2 regions of the Actinokineospora spheciospongiae genome follow, and region 2 is predicted to be linked to the other one. Evidence: riboswitches for the same ligand, from Rfam matches in the RefSeq annotation. Region 2 holds a riboswitch; the other holds the start of a gene.
What was found. A riboswitch is a leader RNA that binds a small molecule or an ion and turns the genes downstream of it on or off. The one in region 2 is predicted to bind thiamine pyrophosphate.

Region 1 (4,506 bases), 410 kb from region 2:
CACACCGAGGAGGTCGTGGTCGAGACCCGCCCGCCTGCGACCCCCCGCCCCTGGCGCAAGCCCCTGGTGCTGGTCGCGGGCGGCCTGCTGGTGTTCGCCATGGGCATGGCGGTGGTCACCGGCCTGGAGTGGGTGCGGGGGGAACCGCTGTCCGGCGGCGGGAGCACGACCGTGGGCAGCTTGGTCTCCGGCAAGACCGGCAGCACCGACAAGACCACGACGACCACGGTGGTGATCACCACCCCACCGGCGGCCACGACAGAGCCCACGAACACGGGCACCGACGAGCCCACCACCACCACGGGCACGACCTCGGGAAGCGAAACCCCGACCACCCAGGAATCGACCCCGGAACAGACCACGACCACCACGACCACCCGGTCGGTCCCCACCACGACGACCACCCAGGCCCCCTCGGCCACCCCGACGCCGTAGAGCGGACAAGAGCCCCAGCCCGCACGGTGCGGGCTGGGGCTCTCGCCTGCCGGGGTGGCCCGCCTGCCGACAGACCCGGCGGCGTGCGCGCGGGCCCCCACCGCGGTCCTGCGTGGATCGGCGGGTGGGAGCGGGCCGCAGCGGGTACTGGAACGGGTATGGCGACCTCGTTGCGGCGGGCTGTGGGCACGCCCCTGCTGTACTTCTTCATCCTGGGCGACATCCTCGGCGCAGGTGTGTACGTCCTGGTCGGCGAGGTCGCGGCCGAGTCCGGGGGCGCGGTGTGGCTGCCGCTCATCGTCGCGCTGGGCCTGGCGGCGCTCACGGCGGCGTCCTACGCGGAGCTGGCGACCAAGTACCCGCGGGCCGGGGGGTCGGCCCACTACGCCACCGAGGCGTTCGGGCGGGCCGCCGGGTCGGTGGTCGGCTTCTGCATGCTGGCCGCCGGGGTGGTGTCCGTCGCCGCGCTGGCCAGGGCGTTCGCGGGCGACTACCTGCGAGAACTGGTGTCGGCGCCGGTGCTGCCGGTGGTGGTGGTCTTCCTGGCGGCCCTGGCGGCGCTCAACATCCGCGGCGTCAGGGAATCCCTCGGCGCGAACGCGGTGGCGACCGCGGTCGAGGTGGGCGGGCTGCTGCTCATCGTCGGCCTCGGCCTCTGGGTCGTCCTGCGCGGCGACGGCGACCCGGGGCAATTGGCCGAGGTCGGCACGCCGGAGAACGGTGTCGTGGGCGCGACGCTGGCGGGTGCGGTCCTGGCGTTCTACTCGTTCGTCGGGTTCGAGACCTCGGTGAACCTGGCCGAGGAGGTCCGCGACCCCCGGCGCTCCTACCCCCGCGCCCTGTTCGGCGCCCTGCTGACCGCCGGGGTGGTGTACCTGCTCGTCGGCCTGGTCGCGGGCGCCGCCGTCCCGACCGACGTGCTGGCGGGCTCCGACGGGCCGCTGCTGGAGGTGGTGCGGGCGGCGGGCGCGGTGCCGCCCTGGCTGTTCGCCGCGGTCGCGCTGGTCGCCGTCGCCAACGGCGCCCTGCTCACGGGCATCATGTCGTCGCGCCTGGCCTACGGCATGTCCCGCGACGGCCTGCTCCCGCCCGTCCTGTCGCGCGTGCTCCCCGGCCGCCGCACCCCGTGGGTGGCCGTGCTCGCCACCTCGGCGCTGTCGCTGCTGCTGGCCCTCACCGGCGGCGTGTCCGCCCTCGCCGAAACCCTCGTGCTCCTGCTGCTGGTCGTCTTCACCGCCACCAACGCCGCCGTCCTCGCCCTGCGCCGCCGCCCGGACGACATCCCCCACTTCCGCGTCTGGACCGCTGTCCCCTGGCTCGGCCTGGCCTCCTGCCTGCTGCTGTTCACCCAGATCGGGGCGGCGGTCTGGCTGCGCGGGGCCGTCCTCCTGGCCCTGGGCGGCCTCCTGGCCCTGGCGAACGCCCTCCGCGCCCGCCGCACCGAGCCCGCCACGTCCGAGGCCTAGTGCCCCGGGTCGGGGGGCGAACCGCGCAGAGCACCCGAGAGCAATTCGGCGGCTCCCTTCGGGTCGGAGGATTCCGTGATCGCCCGCACCACCACAACCCGAGAGGCCCCGGCTTCCACAACCCGGGGCAACCGCTCCAGGTCGATCCCCCCGATCGCGAACCAGGGCCGCGAAGGCCCAGCCTCGGCGGTGGCCCGGACCAGCTCCAACCCCGGCGCGGTCCGACCGGGTTTCGTCGGCGTGGGCCAGCACGGCCCGGTGCAGAAGTAGTCCACCCCGGCCTCGTGCGCGGCGGCCACGGCCTGCCCGAAGTCGTGCGTGGACCGCCCGATCACCACCTCCTCCCCCACCACCCGCCGGGCCGCCGCCACCGGCAGGTCGTCCTGCCCCAGGTGCAGCACGTCGGCCCCGGCGGCCAACGCCACGTCCGCCCGGTCGTTCACCGCCAGCAGCGCCCCGTGGGCGGCGCACAGTTCCGCGATCACGGCGAGGGCCCGCAGCTCGGGCCCCGCTTCCATCCCCTTGTCCCGCAGTTGGACGACGTCGACACCGCCCGCCAGCGCCGCGTCCACGAAGTCGGCGAGGTCGCCGCGTTCGGTCCGCGCGTCCGTGCACAGGTAGAGCCGCGCGTCGGCGAGCCTGCGCCTGATCTGGTCCCCGTCAAGTCCCGGCATGGCACCGACGCTATCCCCTGGGCCGCCCGGGCGGGTCTGCGCTACGGTGGAGGCCGGTCGCACGGGAGTCCGGACAACGGGCTGAGAGGGAGCACAACGCGCTCCGACCGTCGAACCTGATCCGGGTCATGCCGGCGCAGGGAGCGTGATGAGGAACGTGCAGCGGATCGCCGTCGTGGGTGGCGGTGTCATCGGCCTGGCCACCGCCTGGCGGGTGGCCGCCACCGGCAGGCGGGTCACCGTGATCGACCCCACCCCGGTGCGCGGTGGGGGCTCCTGGGTGGCGGCGGGCATGTTGGCCCCGGTCACCGAGGCGTGGTTGGGCGAGGAGCACGTGCTCGCCTTCGGCGCCGAGTCGCTGGCCCGGTGGCCCGGTTTCGCCGCCGACCTGGCCGACCCGCCCGGCCTGCGCCGCGAGGGCACCCTCGCCCTGGCGCTGGACGCCGCCGACGCCGAGGACCAGCGCCGGTTGGCCGACTTCCTGTCCTCGCTGGGGCGGGAGGTGCGGCGGCTCACCGCGCGGCAGGTCCGCGAGCTGGAGCCGGGCACCTCGCCGGTCCGAAGTGGACTGCTGGTCCCCGGTGACCTGTCGGTCGACAGCAGGCGGCTGCTGCGCTCGCTGGCGGCCCAGGCCACCGCCGAGGGTGTGGGTTTCCACACCGGTCGGGCGGTCTCGGTGCGCGACGGCGGTGTCGAACTCGCCGACGGCTCCACAGTGGAGTGCGACGAGGCGGTGATCGCCGCGGGCGCCTGGAGCCGCGCCCTGCACCCCGCCCTGGACACCCTGGTCCGCCCGGTCAAGGGCGAGGTCCTGCGGCTGCGGTCGCGGCCGAGCGCGCTGCCCCCGCCCACCAGGACGCTGCGCGCGCACGTCGAGTCCCGCCCGGTCTACCTCGTCCCCCGCGACGGCGGTGAACTCGTCGTCGGCGCCACCCAGCACGAGGTCGGCCACGACACCGAGGTCACCGTGGCGGGGGTGCGCGACCTGCTGACCGACGCCGAGCGGGTGCTGCCGGGTGTGCGTGAGTACGCCCTGGTGGAGGCGGTGGCGGGGCTGCGCGCGGGCAGCCCGGACAACCTGCCGCTGCTCGGCCGCCTGGGCCCCGGGGTGCTGGTCGCCACCGGGCACCACCGCAACGGCGTGCTGATGGCGCCGGTCACCGCCGACGCCGTGGTGGCCCTGCTGCGCGGCGACACCCCGCCCGACCACGTGCTGGCCGCGGCCCCGTCCCGATTCCCTGGAGCGACATGACGATCGAGGTCAACGGAACCGAACGAGAGGTCCCCGACGGCGCGACCGTGGCCGACGTGCTGGCCGCCCTCGCGCTGCCCACCTCGGGGACCGCGGTGGCGCTCAACGGCCAGGTGGTCCCCCGCAACGCCCACGCCGCCACGGTGGTGCCCGCGTGGGCGCGGCTGGAAGTCCTCACCGCCGTGCAGGGGGGCTGAGCCGTGGACGACCCCCTGGTCATCGCCGACCGCGAGTACTCCTCGCGGCTGATCACCGGCACCGGCGGCGCCGCGAACCTGGCGGTCCTGGAGCGGGCGCTGGTGGCCTCCGGCACCGAGCTGACCACGGTGTCGCTGCGCCGGGTGGACACCGCGGGCGGCTCCGGCGTGCTGGAGCTGCTGCGGAAGCTGGGCATCGACCCGCTGCCGAACACCGCGGGCTGCCGCACCGCCGCCGAGGCCGTGCTCACCGCCCGCCTGGCCCGCGAAGCCCTGGGGACGAACTGGGTGAAGCTGGAGGTGGTCGCCGACGACCGCACCCTGCTGCCCGACCCGGTGGAACTGCTCGACGCCGCCACCCAGCTCGTCGACGACGGTTTCGTGGTGCTGCCCTACACCAACGACGACCCGGTGCTGGCCCTGCGCCTGGAGCAGGCGGGCTGCGCCGCGGTCATGCCGCTGGGCTCGCCGATCGGCACCGG
Region 2 (4,506 bases):
TCGCGGGCAGGCCGATCGGCATCCGCCAGGCCCGGCGCAGGGTCCGCATGAACTCGCGCTGCGGGAGCGGTCCGGGGGCGGTGAGGTTGACCGGGCCCGCCAGGTCGTCCCGGGTGAGGAGGAATTCCACGGCCCGGAGGAAGTCCCGGTCGTGAATCCAGGAGACGTACTGCCGCCCGCCCGCCACCGGTCCGCCGAGGCTGAGCCGGGCCATCCAGGACAGGACGTCGAAGACGCTGCCCCGGTCCGGGCTCATCACCATGGCGGTCCGCAGGGCGACCTTGCGGGTGTCGGGGGTGGGCGCCTGCTCCTGGGCCAGTTCCCACCGCTTGGCGATCTCGGCGCTGAACGCCCAGTACCCCGGCACCCCCGGCTCGGCGCCCGCGATGATCCCGGTGGCCTCGTCGTTGGCCCGGTCGAACCGGTGCGCGTAGATCGTCGCGGTGCTCATCTGCAACCACACCCGCGGCGGCGCGGAGGCCTGGGCGATAGCCGAGCCGACGGCCCGCGCGGAGTCCACCCGCGAATCCATCATCTCGCGCAGGTTCGCCTCGGTGTAGCGGCAGCTGACGCTGCGCCCGGCCAGGTTGATCACCGCCGCGCAGCCGTCGACCTCCTCCGCCCAGGGGCCGACGGTGCGCCCGTCCCACCGCACCGATCGGACGCCGCCCCCGAGGTCGACCCCGGCCCGCCTGGTCAGCACGACCACGTCGTGCCCGGCCGCCGCCAGCGCCCGGCTGAGGAATCCCCCGACGTTCCCGGTCCCGCCGGGCAACACGATCTTCATGCGAACACCCCCGCGGCCACGCTACGCCGTTTCGACCGAGCGCGAATCCGCTCCGGAGGGCCTGGATGCCGCCCCGCGCAATGGAACCAGGGGGCGTGGCCCGAAAATGAGCTGGACCCGCCGCCTCGGGACGACCGGGTCCGGGCGCTGTCGGCCGCCAGCGCTGCGCGGGCCTGCTCGACCGGCTCGCCAGTGACCCCGGACCACCTCGCACTGGGCGACCTGGAGTTCCCGGCGGGTGACCTGGGCACGCGCCCCGGGTCCGCGACCCCGGGCTGCTCGACTCCGCCACTCACCGGCCACGGACGTCGGTGCTGGGAGAGGACGCCTGCCCCAGCGTGTTCGAGAAGGCGGCCGCGCTGCTGGAGTCGTGGCCCCGGTCTGCCGGGCTCGCCGGGGCGAACGCCCGTTGAGGTGGGCAGCTCGGGCGCGATAAGTGGGCAAGGTCTCAGGTTTTCACGCTTGCGTGCGCGGGTTGCGGCCACGGGGTAACGGTCACCGAGTGGATCACGACTTCTCACCCATGGTGACCGAACAGCTCGTGGCGATGTTCGAGCGGGACGCCCGTCTGGGCGTGGACACGCTGGTGGAGATCGGCTACGACCCCACCGCGTTCGAGTGGATGATCGAGGAGTTCGGCGCGGTCGGGGCGACGCGGCGGGTGGTGCTCGACCCGACGCCGTCGTTCGGGCTGTGGCGGTTGAAGGATCGGGGGTTGCTCGCGCACAGCGTGGAGATCTCCACCCTGCTGCCCTGGTACGCGCCGCTGTTCGACGAGGCGGTGCGGGACGCGGCGTGGCGGAAGTTGGAGTTGCTGGGCGTGGACGTGCGGGCGGAGGTCGCGAAGGTGGGGAGTCCGCTCGTCGGGGAGGTGTGAGGGTCAGCCCAGGGCGTCGAGGACGGCGTCGATCTCGGTGGCCAGGGCGACGTCGAGTTCGGTGATGCCGCCCTCGCTGTGGGTGCTGAGGGTGAACTTGAGCGTGCGCCAGCGGATGTCGATGTCCGGGTGGTGGTCGTCGCGCTCGGCGATCTCCGCGACGCGGTCGACCACCTGGATGGCCTGGGGGAACGACTCCAGTTCGACCTCCCGGACCAGGGAGCCCTCGCCCCGGCTCCAGTTCGGCAGCGTCCCCAGTGCCTTGCCCTGCTCGTGCTCGCTCAACAGTTCCGCCATGGCCCCCATGGTGGCCCTTCGCGCCTGCCCGCGCTGGGCGTAGGGTCGGGGTCGCCACGGGAGTCCGGTATCGGCCGGGCTGAGAGGAGGGCCACCCAGCCCTCGACCGTACGAACCTGATCGGGGTCATGCCCGCGCAGGGAGGTCCTCGTGGTGTGCACACGCCCGAGGAAGGTTCCCGATGCGCCGACTCGTCCCCCTGGTCGCCCTGGCTGTGGTCGCCGGTTGTTCCGTGGGGGGTGAGGCCCCGGTCGACCGCACCGTCGTGCTGGTCACCCACGACTCCTTCGACGTCGACCAGGCGGTGTTGGACGAGTTCGAGGCGCGGAGCGGGATCACCGTGGAGGCGCGCAAGAGCGGGGACGCGGGGGCGTTGACCAACCAGTTGGTGCTGACCAAGGCGAACCCCATCGGGGACGTGGCCTTCGGCGTCGACAACACCTTCGCCTCCCGGGCGCTCGACGAGGGGGTGTTCGCCGAGTACCGGAGCCCGGAGGCGGACAAGGGGCCGCAGCGCTACGCCGTCGACGGCAGCGGGCGGCTCACGGCGGTCGACGTGGGGGACGTGTGCGTGAACGTGGACCCCGCGGCGCTCGGTGGCGATGTGCCCAAGACCTTCGAGGACCTGGCGGACCCGAAGTACAAGGACAAGTTGGTGGTCGAGGACCCGGCGACGTCCTCGCCGGGTCTGGCGTTCCTGCTCGGGACCGTGGCGCACTACGGCGAGCAGGGGTGGGCCGACTACTGGGGCAGGCTCAAGGCCAACGGCGTGAAGGTCGTCAGCGGGTGGGAGGAGGCCTACACCCAGGAGTTCTCCGGCTCCTCCGGCAAGGGGCCGCGGCCCATCGTGGTGTCCTACGCGTCGTCGCCGTCGGCTGAGGTGGGGGAGGACGGGAAGGCGCGGACCGCCGCGCTGCTGGACACCTGCTTCCGGCAGGTCGAGTACGCCGGGGTGCTGAACGGGGCGAAGAACCCCGAGGACGCGAAGAAGGTGCTCGACTTCCTGCTGTCGGAGCCCTTCCAGAAGACCGTGCCGGAGAAGATGTACGTCTACCCGGCGCGCGAGGGCGTGGCGCTGCCAGACGCCTGGACCGCTGCGGCGCCGTTGCCGGAGCAGCCCGCGACCCTGCCCGCCGCCGACATCGCGGCGCAGCGGCAGCGGTGGATCGAGCAGTGGCGCAGCACCGTCGGGGGCTGAGGCCAGCGGCGGCGCTGGCGTTCGCGGCGGTCCCGCTCGGCTTCCTCGCCGTCTTCTTCGCCTGGCCGGTGGCCGCGATCGTGCGGCTCGGGTTCGGTTCCGGCGCGGCCGGGGTCCTGCGGGTCCTCGGCGAGGGGGCGACGTGGCGGCTGGTGGGGTTCACCCTCGCCCAGGCCGCCGCGTCGACCGCGGTGGCGGTGCTCGCCGGGCTGCCGGTGGCGTTCCTGCTGGCCAGGGTGCCGGGCGGCGCGCTGGTGCGGGTGGCGGTGCTGGTGCCGTTCGTGCTGCCGACGGTCGTGGTCGGGTTGGCGTTCAAGGCGCTGCTGCCCGACGGCGGGGTGGTGGCGATCGTGCTGGCGAACGCGTTCTTCAACGTGGCCGTGGTGGCGCGCACGGTCGGCGGGCTGTGGGCGCACGTGGACCGGCGGGCCGAGGACGCGGCGCGGGCGCTGGGGGCTTCGCGGTGGCGGGCGTTCACCTCGGTGACCCTGCCCGCGCTGACCCCGGCGCTGGGGTCGGCAGCGGCGGTGGTGTTCCTGTTCTGCGCCACCAGTTTCGGGGTGGTGCTGCTGCTCGGCGGCGCCCGGCACCGGACGCTGGAGACGGAGATCTACCTGCGGACCGTGGAGCTGCTGGACCTGCCGGGCGCGGCGGCGCTGTCACTGGTGCAGTTCCTGGCCGTGGTGGGCGTGCTGGTGGTCGGGGCCGTGGCGCGGCGGCGGCGGGAGAACGCGCTGAGCCTGCGCGGTCAGGCGGAAACCGTGCGGCGACCGCGCGGTGGGGAGTGGGTCGCGGCCGGGCTGGGCTACGCGGTGGTGGCGTTGCTGGTGGTGCCGATCGTGACGCTGGTGGTGCGCTCGTTCGCGGGCGGGACCGCCGGGTACCGGGCGCTGGCCGGGACCGGCTTTCGGGGCTCGTTGCAGGTCACCGGCCTGGAGGCGGCGCTGAACTCGGTGCGGGTGGCCACGGACGCGACGCTGCTGGCCCTGGTGCTGGGGGTGCTCGCCTCGGTGGCGCTGGTGACGCTGGGGCGCAGCCGGGTCCGGCCGGGGGTGGTGGAGGCCGTCGACACCGCGCTGATGCTGCCGCTGGGCGTCTCGGCGGTGACGGTCGGCTTCGGCTACCTGGTCACGCTGGACGCGCTGCCGGGGGACCTGCGGACCTCGGCGGCGCTGGTGCCGCTGGCGCAGGCGCTGGTCGTGACCCCGCTCGTCGTGCGGACGCTGCTGCCGGTGCTGCGGTCGGTCGACGAGCGGCTGCGGCAGGCGGCGGCGACGCTGGGGGCGGGGCCGTGGCGGGTGTGGCGCGAGGTCGACGTCCCGCTGGCCGGGCGGTCGCTGCTGGCCT

Region 1: another riboswitch for thiamine pyrophosphate. It lies ahead of thiO (glycine oxidase ThiO); the one in region 2 lies ahead of DFQ13_RS04445 (thiamine ABC transporter substrate-binding protein).

Annotation. Positions count from the first base shown of each region.
Region 1 covers NZ_QHCP01000002.1:589,557-594,062, forward strand. Annotated here, with positions in the region: gene DFQ13_RS06375 (hypothetical protein) at 1-435, shown strand, start outside; gene DFQ13_RS06380 (APC family permease) at 594-1,901, shown strand; gene thiE (thiamine phosphate synthase) at 1,898-2,575, opposite strand; TPP riboswitch at 2,627-2,735, shown strand; gene thiO (glycine oxidase ThiO) at 2,724-3,827, shown strand; gene thiS (sulfur carrier protein ThiS) at 3,824-4,024, shown strand; gene thiG (thiazole synthase) at 4,028-4,506, shown strand, end outside.
Region 2 covers NZ_QHCP01000002.1:180,188-184,693, reverse strand. Annotated here, with positions in the region: gene DFQ13_RS04465 (epimerase) at 1-787, opposite strand, end outside; gene DFQ13_RS04455 (hypothetical protein) at 1,311-1,664, shown strand; gene DFQ13_RS04450 (4a-hydroxytetrahydrobiopterin dehydratase) at 1,668-1,961, opposite strand; TPP riboswitch at 2,008-2,121, shown strand; gene DFQ13_RS04445 (thiamine ABC transporter substrate-binding protein) at 2,143-3,159, shown strand; gene DFQ13_RS04440 (ABC transporter permease) at 3,135-4,506, shown strand, end outside.